Pseudorhodoplanes sinuspersici: one gene and its partner. The protein of the gene in region 2 binds, or shares a complex with, the protein of the main gene of each other region. Links are inferred from orthologs where the notes say so. Each region holds a gene or a part of one and is shown on either strand. Other genes may lie near its edges. The genes, in order: ccmE and ccmB.

What was found.
Region 1: the proteins of ccmB (region 2) and ccmE are in contact, whole or in part, in a solved structure (PDB 8CE8), measured with the Escherichia coli proteins. The link is inferred for Pseudorhodoplanes sinuspersici from one-to-one orthologs.

Annotation. Positions count from the first base shown.
Region 1 is NZ_CP021112.1:3,937,561-3,946,787, reverse strand. Bases 2,814-5,592 are described here. They hold ccmE (cytochrome c maturation protein CcmE), read right to left. Parts: upstream 4,554-5,592; coding sequence 4,074-4,553; downstream 2,814-4,073. Other genes in these bases: ccmI (c-type cytochrome biogenesis protein CcmI), read right to left, coding at 4,573-5,592; CAK95_RS19170 (heme lyase CcmF/NrfE family subunit), read right to left, coding at 2,814-4,077. Outside these bases: CAK95_RS19180 (Do family serine endopeptidase), read right to left, coding at 1-1,417; CAK95_RS19175 (cytochrome c-type biogenesis protein), read right to left, coding at 1,590-2,093; more of CAK95_RS19170, read right to left, coding at 2,098-2,813; more of ccmI, read right to left, coding at 5,593-5,721; CAK95_RS19155 (hypothetical protein), read right to left, coding at 5,770-7,179; CAK95_RS19150 (RT0821/Lpp0805 family surface protein), read right to left, coding at 7,258-7,737; CAK95_RS19145 (ATP-binding protein), read right to left, coding at 7,885-9,227. UniProt on the Escherichia coli protein: Heme chaperone required for the biogenesis of c-type cytochromes. Transiently binds heme delivered by CcmC and transfers the heme to apo-cytochromes in a process facilitated by CcmF and CcmH.
Region 2 is NZ_CP021112.1:1,532,063-1,541,399, reverse strand. Bases 2,283-5,171 are described here. They hold ccmB (heme exporter protein CcmB), read right to left. Parts: upstream 4,117-5,171; coding sequence 3,448-4,116; downstream 2,283-3,447. Other genes in these bases: acnA (aconitate hydratase AcnA), read left to right, coding at 4,951-5,171; ccmA (heme ABC exporter ATP-binding protein CcmA), read right to left, coding at 4,113-4,715; CAK95_RS07575 (heme ABC transporter permease), read right to left, coding at 2,611-3,345; ccmD (heme exporter protein CcmD), read right to left, coding at 2,391-2,597; CAK95_RS07585 (DsbE family thiol:disulfide interchange protein), read right to left, coding at 2,283-2,394. In the rest of the region: signal recognition particle-docking protein FtsY, read left to right, coding at 1-570; CAK95_RS07595 (septation protein A), read left to right, coding at 588-1,169; CAK95_RS07590 (LysE family translocator), read left to right, coding at 1,166-1,780; more of CAK95_RS07585, read right to left, coding at 1,786-2,282; more of acnA, read left to right, coding at 5,172-7,656; CAK95_RS07555 (DUF1223 domain-containing protein), read left to right, coding at 7,841-8,590; CAK95_RS07550 (DUF2794 domain-containing protein), read left to right, coding at 9,044-9,337. UniProt on the Escherichia coli protein: Required for the export of heme to the periplasm for the biogenesis of c-type cytochromes.

The DNA of each region.
Region 1 (9,227 bases), 2.4 Mb from region 2 along the record:
CCGGGTTCGACACCGCCTTGCCGGCCACCTCCAGGATCACGTCACCGGTCTTGAAGCCGCGTTCCGCGGCAGGACCGTCCGGCGACACGCCGGTCACGACCACACCTTCGGAGCCCGAACCGGCAACGGAGCCGGCCGGCGCAAGCTGCAGACCGAGAGCAGAACCCTCGTTCAGCGAGCCGCGGTCATCGCCACCGCGAGCACGCGCTTCCACCTGAGCCGGCAATTCGCCGAGCGTCACGTTGACCGTCTTTTCGCTGCCACCCTGCTGAAGAGTCAGCTTGACCGAATTACCCGGCGCCATCGAACCGATGCGGCGTGCGAGTTCGCGGGCATTGCCAATCTTCTCACCATTGACGGCGGTGATGACATCGCCAGCCTTGACACCGGCCTTCACGGCAGGGCTTCCGGGTTGCGGCTCGGCAACGAGCGCGCCATCCGTATTCTTGAGGCCCATGCTGTCAGCAATGTCTTGCGTCACCGGTTGGATCTGAACGCCGATCCAGCCACGCGTGACCGAGCCCTTGTCCTTGAGCTGGGTGACGACAGAATCGACCGTCGCGGCAGGAATAGCGAAGGCGATACCGACCGAACCACCCGACGGCGAGAAAATCGCCGTGTTAACGCCAACGACGTTTCCATCGATGTCGAAGGTCGGGCCACCGGAGTTGCCTTTGTTCACCGGCGCGTCGATCTGCAGGAAGTCGTCATACGGGCCAGCGCCAATGTCACGGCCGCGAGCAGACACGATACCCGCCGTCACGGTTGAGGACAGACCGAACGGATTACCCACCGCCAGCACCCAGTCACCGATGCGCGGCGCCTTGTCGGCGAGCTTGGCATACGGGAAGTTATTGCCATCGACTTTTATGAGAGCAAGATCGGTGCGCGGATCGGTACCGATGACCTTCGCGGTATAGGTCTTGCCGTCGTCGGTCTGCACGTCGACTTCATCAGCCTTGTCGACGACATGGTTGTTGGTCACCGCATAGCCGTCCGGCGAAATGAAGAAGCCGGAGCCTTGGCCGGTTGTCCGCTGACGCGGGCCGCGCTCACGCGGGCCACGGTTTCGCGGTCCTTCCGGAAACATGTCTTCAGGCATGCCATAGCGGCGGAAGAAGCGCTCAAAACCTTGCGGAAGCTGGCCACCCTCGAAAGATGAATTCTCAGGTGACGCATTCACTTTCACGCGGACGGAAATAACCGCGGGCTTCACCTTCTCGACAATGTCGGCAAATCCAACCGGACGCTGCACCGTTTGCGCCTGCTGCGTCACATTCTGTGCGACCGCGGGATGGCGGGCCGCATCGGGAGCAACAAACAGCGCTGCTGCACCGAGACTTAAAATGGTCGTACCGAGCAACATCACCCGGCGTCCTTTTAGAAAACCACCCTTGCTCGGCTGGCTTGGTGTCATGGGGTCCACTCCATTCGTAAGCTAAAATTCCACCGGTATTTGACACTTCGCGAGAAGCGATCCCGGCACCGTTCGAAGCCTAAGATGGGGGAAGTCTCCTTACGGACACCTGTCGGCGGAATTAAACTTTGGTAATGGTGAGAGACAGAGAAAATCAAATAAAATCAATAAATTAAGCCTTGGTTCGCGGGTCTTTGTTGAGCAGCGTGGTAATGCGCGCCTCTTCTTCCGGGGTCAGAGGCGCCTGGTGCCCTGACGAATCGGTCGCCAAGGGGCGGCCGCGCTGACGCCGCGCCATCATCAACAAAACCAAGCCGCCAAAGACAAGCAATCCGGTTGGCAATGCCCACAGCAGCGCCGTGCGCCAATTCAGCGGCGGGTTCAGCAGGACGAAGTCGCCATAGCGCGCCGTGAGAAAGTCCAGCACCTGTTGGTCAGAGTCGCCCGCCTTTAGCCGCTCGCGAACCAGCAACCGCAGGTCGCGGGCCAACGGCGCGTCGGAATCGTCGATCGATTGATTTTGGCACACCATGCAGCGCAATTCGCGTGAGAGGTGGCGCGCCCGTTGTTCAAGCGCCGCATCGGGGAGGATCTCGTCGGGCTGCACGGCCGATGACGGAGCTGCATACAACAAGGCCAGGGCAACGATCACCGCAACGAAACGCAAGAGCTGCATCGCCCTACTCCGCCGGCTGCAAGGCCGGCTTCTTGGCCGCCCGCGGTGCACCGACGCGCAACCGCCGATCCGACAGCGACAAGGCGCCGCCCAGCACCATGACCACCGCACCCAGCCAGATCAGCAGCACCAGCGGCTTGTGATAGAGCCGCACCGCGACCGAACCATCAGCGGCAACATCGCCGAGCGACAGATAAATCTGGCTGAAGCCACGCGTCAGCAAGGCCGCTTCGGTCGTCGACGAACTGCGGGCCTGGAACGTCCGTTTCGACGGCTCGAGCACACCGATCGTGGTGCCTCCAGAGCGCACCGTGAATTTTGCAACAAGCTCGCGATAATTCGGTCCCGGCCGCGAGGCGAGATTGTCGAATGTCAGATCATAGCCCCGAACGGATACCGCCTGACCGGGCTTCATGGAAAGAATGCGTTCGGCGCCGTAATTGGCTTCGCAGGCAATGCCGAGCAGGCACACACCAAGTCCGAAATGCGCAACGGCCGTCCCAATCGAGGACCGCGGCAAACCGGCAAAACGGCGCAACGATACTGCGAATGGCTGACGAAAGAGCTGCACGCGTTCGGCCAGATCAATCAGCGAGCCAGTCATTGCAAAGAAGGCGACGCCGATCAGGAATGGCGCCAGCACCGGACCGCCCCACTCGATGGCAAAGGTGACAGCCATGGCGATCAGCGCGACGGCGAAGGCCAGCATCAGGCGCTGTGCCGCCCCGTAAAGATCGCCGCGCTTCCACGCGAGAAGCGGACCGAACGGCATCGCGATCATCAGTGGCAAGAACAACGGACCAAAAGTGGCATTGAAGAATGGTGCGCCGACCGAAATCTTGTCGCCGGTCAACGCTTCAAGCGCCAGTGGATAAAGCGTGCCGACGAAGACCGTCGCACAGGCGGTCGTGAGGAACAGGTTGTTGAGGACCAGTGCGCCTTCACGCGAGATCGGCGCGAACAAGCCGCCCTGCTTCAGCGACGGCGCACGCCACGCATACAGCGCGAGCGATCCGCCAATGAAGAAGACGAGAATGGCCAGGATGAAAACGCCGCGCGTCGGATCGGTGGCGAAGGTGTGAACCGAGGTCAGGACGCCCGAACGCACAAGGAAGGTGCCAAGCAGCGACAAGGAGAAAGTCAGGATCGCCAGCAGGATGGTCCAGACCTTCAGCGCGTTGCGCTTCTCCATCACCACCGCAGAATGTAACAACGCGGTGCCGGCGATCCACGGCATCAGCGATGCATTCTCGACCGGATCCCAGAACCACCAGCCGCCCCAGCCGAGTTCGTAATAGGCCCAATACGAGCCCATCGCGATGCCGAGTGTCAGGAACATCCAGGCCGCCAGCGTCCAAGGCCGGACCCAGCGCGCCCACGCGGCGTCGATGCGCCCTTCGATCAAGGCCGCGACGGCAAACGAAAACGAAATCGAAAAGCCGACATAACCGAGATAGAGCAGTGGCGGATGCACCGCGAGGCCGATATCCTGCAGCACCGGATTGAGGTCACGGCCCTCGAATGGTGCTTGTGCCAATCGCGCAAAGGGATTTGACGTTCCCAGGATGAACAGCTGAAAAGCCGCCGCGATCCATGACTGCACACCAAGCACGTTGGCGCGGAGCGACGGCGGCAGATTGCGCCCGAACACCGCAACCAGCGCACCGAACAGGGCAAGGATCAGTGCCCAGAGCAGCATGGAGCCTTCGTGATTGCCCCACACGCCGCTGATTTTATAGATCAGGGGCTTCGCCGAATGCGAGTTCTCGAACACGTTGACGACGGAAAAATCGGAGGTGACGTAGAGCACCGTCAGCATCGCGAACGACAGGCCGACAAATGCGTACTGCGCAAGCGCGGCCGGCTCGGCAACGCCCATCAGCACACGGTCATTCAACCGCGCGCCAATCATCGGCAGCGTTGCCTGAATGATTGCCAGCGTCAGCGCGAGGACGAGGGCGTAGTGACCGATTTCGGCAATCATTTTGGCGTCACCTGAGATGCACCTTGCGCCTCCGGCGCCTTGCCGTAATCGTCTTTCCAGTGGCCCTGCTTCTTCAGTGCGTCGGCGACTTCCTTCGGCATGTAATTCTCATCATGCTTGGCCAGCACGTTATCGGCGCGAAATGAAGTGCTATCGATCAACCGGCCTTCGGCCACCACGCCCTGCCCTTCACGGAACAGATCCGGCAGGATCCCGCGATAGGTGACGCGGATGGCATTCTTTCCATCGGTGACCTCAAAGACGGCATCGATATCCTTGCGTTGCAGGCTGCCCGGCTGAACGAGCCCGCCGAGACGGATGCGCGAGCCAGCCTCCACTTTCTTTTCGACGATGTCGGTCGGCGAGTTGAAGAACACGATGGAGTCGCGCAAGGCGGTCAGCACCAGCACGGCCGCAATCGCCAGCACGACCAGCCCAGATCCGATCAACACCAGACGCCGCTGCTTGCGCGTCATTTAAATCCTGCTCCTAAACTCAACCATCAATGCCGAGCCCCTTTGCCAGGTCGTCAAGACGCCTGCGCTTGTCGTCGTCACTTCCAATCGCATTGCGCGCGTTGACCAGGGCTTCGCGCGCTTTGTCAGCATCGCCCATCACGACATAGGCGCGAACCAGTCGCAACCAGCCCTCGAAATCGGCGGTGTCGGTCTTCAGCCGCTCCGCCAGCCGATCGACCATACCGCGCACCATCTGGGTGCGCTGCTCCGGCGTCAGTTGCTGGGCGGCCGCCATATCCTCCTGTGTTGGTCCCGGCTGCGGCGCCCTGGGTTCGACCGCGATGCCTTTCGGCGGCTCACCCTTGTCGACCCGTGCCAACGATTGCACGACCAGCGGCCGGAATGGCGCATTGGCCGGCGCGCGGGCCAGCATGGCGCGCCAGATCTGTGCAGCCTCTTCCGGCCGGCCATCCTGCTCGGCGGCAAGACCGATGAAATATTGTGCCTTCAGGTGATTGGGATCGATTTTTAAAGCACGTTCGAAACTCGCCTTGGCGTCGGCTGTCACGATACTATTGCCAGCCGCGACCATCGCCTCGCCGAGGTCGGCCTCGCGATCGGCCGAAGCTCCAAGAAGCCGCAAGGCATTGGCCCGTGCGCGCACCGCATCATTGTAGCGGCCCATCCGCATATAGACCGGAGCGACGACATCCCACCCCCGACCGTCCTCCGGATTGCGCTCGAGATGGGCTTCCACCTGCGCCACCATGCTTTCGATCGAGCGCTGTTCCGGCGGCAAATCGAGCCGGGCCGCCAGCGGAGCGCCGGGAAGATGTGGGGAACCCCAGTTGATGTACAGCCCGGCAGCGATCACAGGCAGCGCGATCAGAGCGGTCAGTGCCGCAACCCTCCGCCGCCAAAGTGAGCCGGCGACCTCCGAGGAAGGCTGAACCTCCCTATCGGCGGCGCCAAGCAATCGCCTTGAAATTTCCAGCCGCGCCGCCTCCGCCTCGCTGTCGGCGATCAATCCGGACTTGCGGTCACGCTCGACTTCGTCGAGCTGGTCGCGATAAACCGCGACATCATAGCCATCCGTCGCCGCCTCCGGAGGCCGGCGCGAAAGCGGCCACAACACGGCGAAAATCGCCGCCGCCGTCATCAGGGCCAGGATCAGGAACAGGGTCATGCGTCCGCGTTACATCACGGGCGGACGGCGCCCGCAACTAGGCGGCAATCACGCTTTCGCGGCCAGCTTTTTCTGCTCGCTGGCCACCGCCACCTCGCCCGATTTCAGCAGCAGCGAGGCATATTCCTGACCGAACACCTTGGCGCAGAACCGTACCGCAGCGTCGAGTTGCGACTGCCGGAACGCACGATCCGATTCGCCGGCATTGCGCAGGTTTTCGACGAGGCTGGGCGTCGTCGTGTCGAGATAGTGCTGCAGGTCCGACCAGGTGCGCGAGGTCAGTTCGTTGACCGCAAGCTCGTTCGCATAAACGCGGCAGGTCTTGACGAATTCAATCAATGCCTCGGTATCGCCAACCTCGTTGATATCGATGGTCGAATGCGGCGCGATTTCCTTGATCGGACGGGGCCGCAGCAGACGGCGGACGCGGCCGGTGAGGCTTTCGATCTCGTTCTTGAGCAGATCGGAAACCTGCGTCCGCAGCGCAGCGAGACGGCGGCTCCAGGGCGAGTCATGCGTCAGGTTGATTTCGCTCCGCATGCCACGTGCGGCATCGTGAATGCCCTTGAGCAAGGCGCCGGTTGCAAGCCCGCGGCCGGTACGCAGCTCGGCCTTCAGTTCGCCGGTCATGCGTTCGATTTCGGCGAATACGATCTCAACCGCTGCCGAGTAAGGCCCTTCGGCAATTCGCGAGGCGTGATCACTGCCCGCAGCGCGGGTCGCGAGCCGGATCAATTGCCATGGCGCGGCGAGACGGCTCATCGTCATGACCAGCGTGTAGACAAAAAGCTTCGACCCTCCTGCGACCGGCGAATCGATCAGCTCTTTGACCTCGACAACCGGCGCGCCATCGAAGACCTTGATATGTCCAGGCAGCTTTGATCCGAAAGTGGCAAGAACGTCACGCGACTTGATGATGGTGAGGATGGAGGCGATGTCGGTCAGCGCGCGCGGCGTATTGATCTGGCCGGTCAGTCGCCGCTTCAATCTTTCATCGGCATGCGCGGCGGCAAGCGCTTCTTCCATGCGGACAGCCGTGCGGTCCTGAAAAGCCCGCGCCAGTTGCTCCGCCCGCTTGGGTTCGCCGTTGTCGAATGCGAGCGCGACCTGGTCCGTGACCGCCTTGGCTTCGCCCGGCATGAGATCGCGGCAGATCCAGTCCCAAACCGGTTCGAGGATGACACGCGCAATGCGGCCGGGGTGATTATGGGTCGCGCTGTCGTCGACAAGGAAGGGTTCAAGTGGCTGGAAGAACAGACGGCTGAGATTGCCGGGCCGTTTCGGCCGTGCATGCTCGCGCGCGTCGCGCCGCAATTCCTGCAACACGAGTTCCGCGCCAGGCGTCTCTTCGCCCCGCAGCAGCCCGCGCTCCAATTCCGTCATCAATAGGTTACGCGCGTCGGGACTGAGATCCCGAAGAAACTGTCGTAACCGCTCGACAAGGAGGCCGCCGGACATACGCATCACTCTACGCTTGCACTCAAGACGTGAGTGATACGCGAGGTGCGTTAAAAACGGGTTAGGTGCTCCGGTGGGTTACGCCACCGGCGTCCAACTTCCATCCGGATTGCGGCATGCGGCACCGCGCGCGATCTGCGGCCTGCCGTCGATATAGATGGTGTGGGTATAGTCGCGGCACTGCATTCCGCGACGGTCATATTGCGGGCCCGGCACGATCGTTCCGCGGCGACCGGAATCAGGGTTCTCCCACGCCGTCGGGGCGCCGGCAGGGCCGCTTTCGAGTGCCTGCATCTGCGCGTAATAGGCGCGCTGCTTGTCCTCATCGTCCATGGCCGCGCCAATGCGATTGCCCAGCAAGCCACCAATCGCGGCACCGGCAACACCGGCCGCCACGCGCGAGCCAGTGCTACCGCCGAACTGCGAACCGATCGCCGCGCCAGCGAGCGCGCCAACCAAAGTTCCGGTATTTTCGCGAGGTCCAGTTCCGGTTTCGGGGTTACCAGCACAGCCGGCAAGGATGGCCGACGCCACCACAATGGTACCAATTAAACGCATGAAACGCCCCTTCCCCGATTCCCCCGGTACGCCGCAAGGCTCGCGGCAGGCATTCACTTAACTACAGGGAATGCGGCGATTGTCAGGCCGCGGCCCCTTTATCCGGCCACCGATATAGACACCAAATCGTAAAGAAAGCGGTTCGCGTCAGGCGGCCGGCAGGACCAGTTCCGCCCGCAGGCCACCAATCGGCGCGGTCCCGAGCGTGAATGTCCCGCCATACAGCGCTGCGAGTTCCACCACGATCGAAAGCCCGAGCCCCGAGCCGGGTTTTGTCTCGTCCAGCCGGCGTCCCCGTCGCGTCACCTGTTCGCGCTCTGCGGGCGAAAGGCCCGGACCATCATCGTCGACAATGATCCGCACGACTTGCTGATCCGGCTCGGCCCGTTCCTTCAGAACCTCGATGGCGACCCGCCACTGCGCCCATTTGCAGGCATTGTCGACCAGATTGCCGACCATCTCCTCGAGATCCTGACGCTCGCCACGAAAGCGCGCATCCTCCGGGACATCGACCTTGAGGCGAAGATCCTTGTTGCGATTGGTCTTCTCCATCGTCCGTGCAATCGCCAGCACCACCGGCGCGACATCGGTGATCGTGCCGATCACCGTCAATCGCGCCGCCATGCGCGCGCGCTCAAGATGGCGGGCAATCTGGTCGCGCATGATGTCGGCTTGCTCGCTGACTTTTTGTGACAGTGGATCGTCGGCACGCGAGGATGCTTCATTCATGAGAACGGAGAGCGGCGTTTTCAGCGCGTGCGCGAGATTGCCGACATGGGTGCGCGCGCGTTCGACGATTTCGCGATTGGCATCGAGCAAGGCATTCGCTTCGCGCGCCAAGGGCGCAATTTCGACGGGGAAGCGGCCTTCGAGCCGTTCGGCCTGGCCGGAGCGAATGGCGGCCAGCTGTTGCGAAATGCGTTTGAGCGGGGACAGCCCGAATTGAACCTGAAAGCCTGTCGTCAGCAGGAGGACAAGCCCGAGACCGCAGAAGGTGACGATCAAGGCGCGGTTGAAGCTTCTGATATCGTCTTCGATTTCCGCTGCGTCGCCGGCCACCGCGACGAGATAATGGCCCTCTTCGCCGAGATCGACCGTGCGTTCGACCAGCCGCAGTTTCTGGTCTTCTGGCCCGTTGACATAGCCCGAGCGCACACCGAGTGCCGCAGCGGCGGTCGGCACAGGCAGGCGAGGCAGACCGCCATCCCACAGAGACCGAGAGGCCCGGATATCGGGCTTCGCACTGTCGAGCTGCGTCACCTGCCAATACCAGCCCGACAACGGCAATTCGAACAGCGGTTCGCTGACGCCTTGCGCCAGCTTGTCATCGGGTGTTTCGGGCGCGGCCAGATCGGCGACAAGCGTGCGCAGATAAACCTGCAGCCGTCCATCGAAGGCGCGCTCCACCGCCTCGCGATAAAGCGACGACAATAAAATGCCAGTGACCAGGATGATCGCGAGCGTCCAGCCGGCGGCCCAGAGAAAGAGCC
Region 2 (9,337 bases):
ACGATCGGCAAGCTCACCGCAAAGTTTACCCGCGAAGGTCACAAGGTGATGCTGGCCGCCGGCGATACCTTCCGTGCCGCCGCCATCGAGCAATTGAAGATCTGGGGCGGACGCGTCGGCGCCAAGGTCATCGCCCGCGAGCAAGGCTCCGATGCCGCCGGCATCGCCTTTGATGCGCTGACGGCAGCGAAGGCCGAAGGCGTCGATGTGCTGCTGATCGATACGGCAGGGCGGCTGCAGAACCGCACCGAACTGATGAGCGAGCTTGAGAAGATCGTGCGCGTGATGAAGAAGGTTGAGCCTTCTGCGCCGCATGCTGTGCTGCTCGTCCTCGACGCGACCGTCGGGCAGAACGCGATCTCGCAGGTGGAAGCTTTCGGCAAGACCGCGGGTGTGACCGGCCTTGTCATGACCAAGCTTGACGGCACAGCGCGCGGCGGCATTCTTGTCGCCATCGCCGAAAAATTCAAACTGCCGATCCATTTCATCGGCGTCGGTGAAGGCATCGACGATTTACAGCCGTTCACCGCCCGCGACTTTGCCCGCGCGATTGCCGGGCTGGATGACTAACAAAGAACGAGAGCGACATGTCCGACAGCGCCACACCTAAGAAGGCCCAGCTCAATCCGTTCGTGAAGCTCGCGCTCGACTTCGGGCCGCTGATACTGTTCTTCATCGTCAATGGCCGTGCCGGCATCTTCTGGGCCACAGGCGTCTTCATGGCGGCGGTGGTGATCGCGATTCTCATCTCTTACGCTCTGATCAAGCGCTTTCCGATCATGACGCTGGTGACGGCCTTCATCGTCGTTGTGTTCGGCACGCTCACCATCGTTCTGCACAACGATGTCTTCGTGAAGATGAAGACGACGATCATCTATCTGCTGTTTGCCGTCGTGCTGCTGGCAGGACTCATTCTCCGCAAGCCGTTCCTGGAGATCGCCTTCGATTCGGTCTTTCATCTCACTGACGAGGGCTGGCGCAAGCTGACGGTGCGATGGATCGGTTTCTTTGTGGCCATGGCGATCGTGAACGAGATCGTCTGGCGCACGCAGACGACCGATTTTTGGGTCGCCTTCAAGACCTTCGGTTTCGTGCCGATCACCTTCGCTTTCGCACTGGCGCAGTTTCCGCTGCTGCAGAAATACGCGGTGAAGACCGACGCGCCGTGACGATTGCAGCCGCAGCGGCGTTGTTTGTTGTGATGGCGGCGTTGGCGGCGCTGCCGAGCTCCAGCGTCGCCCTTGTGGTGCTGCGTTCGGCATCGCTCGGTGTGCGCAGCGGCATCGCCGCAGCTTTCGGCATTGCCTTTGCCGATCTCGTTTTCGTCGCGCTGGCCGTTGCCGGCATGACGGCCCTGTCCGAGATTATGGGCAGTCTGTTCGCTGGCCTGCGTTATCTTGGTGCGATCTATCTGATCTGGTGCGGCATCGGCCTGATCCGCAGCAACGCATCCACGTCATGGCAGATGCCGCATTGCTGGGGCGGTTCGGGCGCAAGCTTTCTTGCCGGCTTCATTCTCACGCTTGGCGATGTGAAGGCGATCCTGTTCTATGCGGCGCTGTTTCCGGTCTTTATCGATATTCCGACGCTCGATGCGCTTGATCTTGGGGTGATCGCCGCGATCACGCTCGTTGCCGTCGGCGGCGTCAAGATCGCCTATGCGATGGCGGCGCGGTCGATCGCCGAGAAGGTCGGCATGCTGCCGCTCGCGAGGCCAGCGCGCGTGGCCTGTGGCGGGGTGATGGTCGGCATCGGCGGCTACCTGATGGTCAAGCCGTAGCGGCGTCAGTCGGCTTTGGCAGGTGCTGCCGCCAGCGCCTTCTCGATCGCCGGCATCAGCGTCGTCTTGAGATTGGTCTCGGTGATCGGGCCGACCAGCTTGTAGGCGATGCGGCCGTCGCGGCCGACGACGAATGTTTCCGGTACGCCATAGACGCCCCATTCGATCGCCGCGCGTCCGTTCGGATCGGCGCCGACGGCGCTGAATGGATTGCCGTAGCGGCCGATGAAGCGGCGCGCATTGTCAGCCTGGTCCTTGTAGTTGATGCCGACAAGACGGATGCGCTTGTCTTTGGCGAGTTCGTCGAGCATCGGCACTTCATCGTGGCAGGGCACGCACCATGACGCCCAGACATTCACGAGCGTTACATTGTCCTTGAAGTCCGCCGCGTTCATGCCGGGTAGCGGTTTGCCATCCTGCACGAGGCCTGCAACCGGTGGCAGATCGGTTTGCGGCACCGGCCGGCCGATCAATGCGGATGGAATGCGCGAGGGATCGCCGGAGCCGAGGCGATAGAAGAACAGCGCCGCCAGCGCGATGAACACCAGCAGCGGCAGAACGACGAGAAGTCTGCGGCGCGATCCAGTGCTGGAATTTTCGGACGCGATGCTCATGCGGGCGACTGATGCGGTTCGGCTTTATGGAGTGTGGATTTACGTTCGTCCGAGCGGCGCGTGATGCCGCGCGCTTCGAAATCGGCAAGCGTGCGCTTCAACGAGCGGTTCTCGATCGCGATCCAGCCGATCAGCAGCGCAAGGATGAATACAGACGCCGCATAAGCGGCGATGATGAATGTGGCGTGCGGTCCGAGGTCCATCGTCGTGATCCGTCTATCGTCCCGGTGCGGCTTCCGCCTGCATCATGTGCATGGATCGGATGCGGCGTTTGAGGATTTCGTTGCGCATGGCGGCCAGATGCAAGGTGATGAACAGCAGCGTGAAGGCGATCGCCATCACCAGCAGCGGCAACAGAATGGTCGGATGGATCGCCGGCCCGCTCATCTTCACGACCGATGCGGGCTGATGCAGCGTGTTCCACCAGTCGACCGAGAATTTGATGATCGGAATATTGATCGCGCCGACGAGTGTGAGGATCGCGGCAGCGCGTCCGGCGCGGGTCGGATCGTCGATGGTGCGCCAAAGCGCGATCACGCCGAGATACATCAGGAACAGAACGAACACGGACGTCAGGCGCGCGTCCCACACCCAGTAGGTGCCCCACATCGGCCGGCCCCACAGCGAGCCGGTGATGAGACAGATCAGCGTGAAAGCAGCGCCGATCGGCGCGGCGGCCTTGGCGGCCATATCGGCGAGCGGGTGCCGCCACACCAGCGTGCCGAGCGCAGCGATGCTCATCACCACCCAGCCGAACATCGCCAGCCAGGCGGACGGCACATGGAGGAACATGATCTTCACGGTCGCGCCCTGCTGGTAATCGTCGGGCGCGCCGGCCGTGAGCCAGAAGCCATAGGCGAAGACGAGCGCCGTCGCCGCCGCCAGCCAGGGCAGGATGCGCCCGGTGAGCGACAGAAACCGTGTCGGATTGGCGAGGTCGATCAAGGCCATCGGGGCTTTCCGGCTAAGTCCTGTTTGTCTTTTTTCTTTGTCGTAAAATGGGGAGCCATCGATAGCATCTACACGAAAACGTGATCAAAGGTCCGGCAGCCCCTATTCCTGCCCCGCCCGCAGGGCGGCCGCCGCTGCAAACGGCCCAACGACCAGCGACATGAGTGTCAGCGCGCACAAGATCGTAAAGGGCGTCCCGAAGGTCACCGGTCCGACCACGGCCGCATTCGAGGCCGCGACTCCGAAGATAAGCACTGGAACCGCCAGCGGCAGGATCAGGACCGGCAGAAGCAGGCCGCCGCGACGGAGCGTCACCGTCAGCGCTGCCCCGATCAGGCCGATGAAGGTCAGCGCCGGTGTGCCGACGAGCAAGGTGGCTGCCACAGCCCCGGTCGCCGCGCCGTCGAGATTGAGGAACAGCGCCAGCAGCGGCGCGGCGATCACCAGAGGCAAAGCGGTGGTCAGCCAGTGCGCCAAAGCTTTCACGCCGACGGCGAGCTCCAGCGGCGCATTGCCCATGGTCAAAAGGTCGAGAGAGCCGTCTTCCTGATCGGCGGCCAGCAGCCGGTCGAGCGCCAGGAGGCTTGCCAGCAAGGCGCCGAGCCACAGGATCGCCGGCCCGATGCGCGTCAGCAGCGCGAGATCGGGACCGATCGCGAACGGCATCAGCGTCACGACCAGCATAAAGAACAGCACGCCGATCATCGCACCGCCGCCGATGCGGATGGCAATCCGGATATCGCGGAGAAAGAGAGCGCCGAGGCCGCTCATGGCACCTGCTCCAGCCGCAATTCAGTCGCGCCATCGAGGCCGAGCGGCAGGTGGGTCGCAGCGACAATCATGCCGCCGCCGGCAAGATGCGCCTGCATCAGCGCCAGCAGCATCGCCTGAGCCTTGGTATCGAGCGCCGAGGTCGGCTCATCCAGCAGCCAGAGCGGCCGCTTTATCGCTACCAGACGGGCGATCGACAGCCGCCGTTTCTGCCCGGCCGACAGATAAGCCGCCGGCAAGTGCGCCAGCGAATCAAGCCCGACGGCCGCCAGCGCGTCCGGCGGCTGTCCGTCGCCACCGAGATACCTGGTCCAGAACGACAAATTTTCTTCGACCGACAAAGCCGGCTTCAATGCGTCGAGATGTCCAAGATAGTGGGCCTGTTCGCCGATGCTGCGCTCGTCATCGCCGCCAGACAGGGTCAGTTTGCCGCCGGCAATTCGCAGCAAGCCGGCGATCATTCGCAGCAGGGACGACTTGCCGGCGCCATTGCGGCCCGTCACCAGCAGCGCCCGGCCGGATGCGACAGAAAAGCTCAAAGATTCGAAGACCTGGCGTCCGCCCCGCTGGCAGCACAGCGCCTCCGCGGAAAGGGTCATCACCTCAGTCACTTACAGGTCCGTCCGCGTATGCGCATCGTCGCAATCTGTCATGCTGTTGAAGGCGATGGTTCATATGGCAGATCGCTGAAAAAGATTTTATAAGCCGCACCTTAGACCGCTTCTTGCCAAGACACCCACGATACGACCTGCGCGATGCCGGCGCGCCAAAAACTACGCCTTTTCAATGCGTTAGATAATTTGGCCCGCACCGGAACAAACGGAAGACCATCCCATGACCTCGCTCGACTCATTCAATTGCTGCCGCACACTCAAGGTCGGCACCAAGTCCTACGCTTATTACAGCCTTCCCGTCGCAGAAAAGAACGGTCTGAAAGGCATCTCCAAGCTGCCTTTCTCGATGAAGGTGCTGCTGGAAAACCTGCTGCGCAACGAAGACGGGCGCACGGTCACCAAGGACGACATCCTCGCCGTAGCGGCCTGGCTGAAGAAGAAATCTTCGGATCGCGAAATCGCCTTCCGCCCGGCGCGCGTGCTGATGCAGGACTTTACCGGCGTCCCGGCGGTGGTCGATCTCGCGGCGATGCGCGACGCGATGACGGTGCTGGGTGGCGATCCCAAGAAGATCAACCCGCTGGTCCCGGTGGATCTCGTCATCGATCACTCGGTGATCGTGAATTATTTCGGCGACAATGCTGCGTTCAAGAAGAACGTCGAAGAGGAATACAAGCAGAACCAGGAGCGTTATCGCTTCCTGAAATGGGCGCAGAAGGCGTTCGACAATTTCCGTGTCGTGCCGCCCGGCACGGGCATCTGCCATCAGGTCAATCTTGAATATCTGTCGCAGACCGTCTGGACCGCCAAGGGCAAGATCATGGTCGGCGGCAAGGCCAAGAATGCCGAGATCGCTTACCCCGATACGCTGGTCGGCACCGACTCGCACACCACGATGGTGAATGGTCTCGCCGTGCTCGGCTGGGGCGTCGGCGGCATTGAGGCGGAAGCAGCGATGCTGGGCCAGCCTTTGTCGATGCTGCTGCCGGAAGTGATCGGCTTCAAGCTGACCGGCAAGCTGAAGGAAGGTGTGACCGCGACCGACCTCGTGCTCACCGTGACGGAAATGCTGCGCAAGCGCGGCGTTGTCGGCAAGTTCGTGGAATTCTTCGGCCCCGGCGTGCTCGATCTGGCGATCGCCGACCGCGCCACCATCGGCAACATGGCGCCGGAATACGGTGCGACCTGCGGCTTCTTTCCGGTCGACGCCGAGACGGTGAAATTCCTGCGCGACACCGGTCGCAAAGAAGATCGCGTGAAGCTGGTTGCTGCCTATGCCAAGGCGCAGGGCATGTTCCTGACCGCGAAGACCGCCGATCCCGCCTTCACCGATGTGCTGAAACTCGATCTCGGCAAGGTGGAGCCGTCGCTTGCCGGGCCGAAGCGTCCGCAGGACCGCGTTGCCTTGAAAGCCGTGAAAACGGAATTCAGCAATGCGATGGACAAGGAATTCAAGAAACCCGGCGAGCTCGACACGCGCGTCCCGGTTGAAGGCCGCTCGCATGATCTCGGCAACGGTGACGTTGTCATTGCAGCCATTACCTCCTGCACCAATACCTCTAATCCGAGCGTGATGATCGGTGCGGGTCTTGTTGCGCGTAAGGCGGCGGCATTGGGTCTGCAGGCCAAGCCGTGGGTGAAGACGTCGCTTGCACCGGGCTCGCAGGTCGTCGGCGAGTATCTCGCCGCCTCGGGCCTGCAAAAGGATCTCGACAAGCTTGGGTTCAACCTCGTCGGTTATGGCTGCACCACCTGCATCGGCAATTCAGGGCCGCTGCCGGAAGAAATTTCCAAGGCCATCAATGGCAACGATCTCGTGGCGGCTGCCGTGCTGTCCGGCAATCGCAATTTCGAGGGCCGCGTCAATCCGGACGTGCGGGCGAACTATCTCGCCTCACCGCCGCTCGTTGTCGCTTACGCCATTGCCGGGTCGATGCAGGTGGACATGGTCAAGACACCGCTCGGCACCGACAAGCAGGGCAAGAAGGTGTTCCTCAAGGACATCTGGCCGACAGCAAAGGAAATTGCCTCCTTCATCCGCAGAAACGTCACCAAAAAACTGTTCGCAAAGAAATATGCGAATGTGTTCAAGGGCGATGCCAACTGGCGGAAGATCACGGTGACCGGCGGCCTGACCTATGCCTGGGACAGCGGCTCGACCTATGTGCAGGATCCGCCCTATTTCGTCGGCATGCAGCCGCGCCCGACGCCGCCAACAGACATCATCAACGCGCGTGTGATGGGCCTGTTCCTGGATTCGATTACGACCGACCACATTTCTCCGGCCGGTTCGATCAAGCTGAACTCGCCGGCTGGAAAATATCTGGTCGAACATCACGTGAAGCCGATCGACTTCAATCAATACGGCACGCGTCGCGGCAACCACGAAGTGATGATGCGCGGCACCTTCGCCAATATCCGCATCAAGAATCAAATGGTGCCGGGGGTCGAGGGTGGCGTGACCATCCACTATCCGGATAAGGAGCAGATGCCAATTTACGACGCGGCAATGCGTTATAAGCAGGAAAAAGTTCCGCTCGTGATCTTTGCCGGCAAGGAATACGGCACTGGCTCGTCGCGCGATTGGGCGGCGAAAGGTACGGTTTTGCTCGGCGTTCGCGCGGTGATCGCGCAATCCTTCGAGCGCATCCATCGCTCCAATCTCGTGGGCATGGGTGTGTTGCCGCTGGTGTTTGAAGAGGGCACATCCTGGCAAACTCTTGGCCTGAACGGCAGCGAGCAAGTCACAATTCGCGGGATTGAGGGAGATTTGCGGCCGCGCCAGACGCTGACGGCAGAAATTGAGATGGCAGACGGCACCAAGAAAGAGGTACCGCTGATTTGCCGGATCGATACGCTGGACGAATTAGAATACTTCAAGAATGGCGGCATCCTGCAATACGTGCTGCGTCAGCTTGCGGCCTGAGCGCTCAACCTGAGGTAAAAAAGACCGGCGTCTCGCATAGCGCCGGTCTTGCCGCTGTTCTGCCGATCATCAATGATGCGATCACAGCCTGTCACTTGGAATTGAGTGGCAGGCTATGGCCGCTGCCATTATCAGGGACGTGGCGGCGCAGGCATTTCATTGTGAGTCGTTGAGTTACAGCCTTATGCATTATCGGGTATTCACAACGCTTCTCGTTGCGATTTGTGGCGCCTTGATTGCGCTTACGCCCGGCCGGGCCGCTGCCGATTCACGTGTCGTTGTTGAACTCTTTACCAGTCAAGGTTGTTCGTCCTGTCCGGCCGCTGACAAGCTCCTCGGCGAATTGGCAAAGGATCCGACGATCCTGCCGATTAGTTTGTCGGTCGATTATTGGGATTATCTCGGCTGGAAGGACACGTTGGCGCTGCCGGGCCATTCCAAGCGGCAACGGGCTTATGCCGGTTTGCGTGGCGATCGCGCGGTTTACACCCCGCAGGCCGTCATCAACGGCGTGACCCATGTTCTTGGCAATGACAAGGCTGCGATCGAACGCGCCGTGAGCACAGCGCGCAAAAGCGCCGCTATAGCATTGCCGGTGAACGTCGCCATTGCCAATGGCAAGGTGACCGTCGATGTCGCAGCCGCAAAAGTACCCGGCCAGTCCGGTGAGGTGTGGCTCTGTCCCATTAAACGGCAGGTGCCGGTGCAAATCGGTCGCGGCGAAAACCGCGGACATACTGTGACGTATACGAATGTGGTGCGTGGCTGGGTCAAACTTGGCAACTGGAATGGTGACGCACTACAATTCACCAAATCGGTGTCGGACGTCGTGAAAAGCGGAATCGATGTCGATGCAATGGTGGCCGTGGTTCAAGCCGGAAAGTTTGAAGCACCCGGCAATGTCTTGGGCGGCGGAGCGGCAGAGCTCCGCTAGATGTTTTGACGCGTTTTCTTCACGCGAACCGGTGCCCACTTCGCTCGAAAACGCTTTAGATGTTTCTCTAATAGCGTATCCAAAAAATTGCAGAATAAAAAAAGGCCGGCGGAAGCCGGCCTTGAAGCAATTGGGGATTGAACCGTACGCGGTAGAATTGACCCGATCCGTTGAACCCCGGGGGGCTGGGGGCTGAGGAATCCGAAGCTCTTCCGGACCGGGTCGTAAGCTCTACATCTTGCAGTCTATAGGGGCGAGTGCAGGACCGAAATTGGGCCTTATTGTGGTCCGTTGCACGAAGCCGTGACCCCGCGTTATCGCATCACACGTTTGAATTGCCATGCATTTTTCTTTTCGTGATACCCGCGCTTTGATGCGTATGAGGGGTCTTGCGGCGCGACGCCGCAAGGGCAATCATAAACTTGTCACGAAACAGGAAGGAAGGAGGTGCCCATGAGCTTAACGGGCGAAACCGAACCCAGCCAGCCACGCGCGGGCGCAGTTGCTGCGTCGGCGCCCGCACCGGTCAGTCACGTGAAATTCGATCGTCGCGAACTCGACCGCATCCTGAATGTCTATGGCCGTAAAGTCGCCGAAGGCGAATGGCGCGATTACGCCATCGATTTCACAAAAGACCGCGCCGTATTTTCGGTGTTTCGCCGTGCCTCGGAAGTGCCGCTCTATCGCATCGAAAAGGATCCGAAACTGGCACGCCGGCAGGGTGCTTATAGTGTGATTTCTGCGACG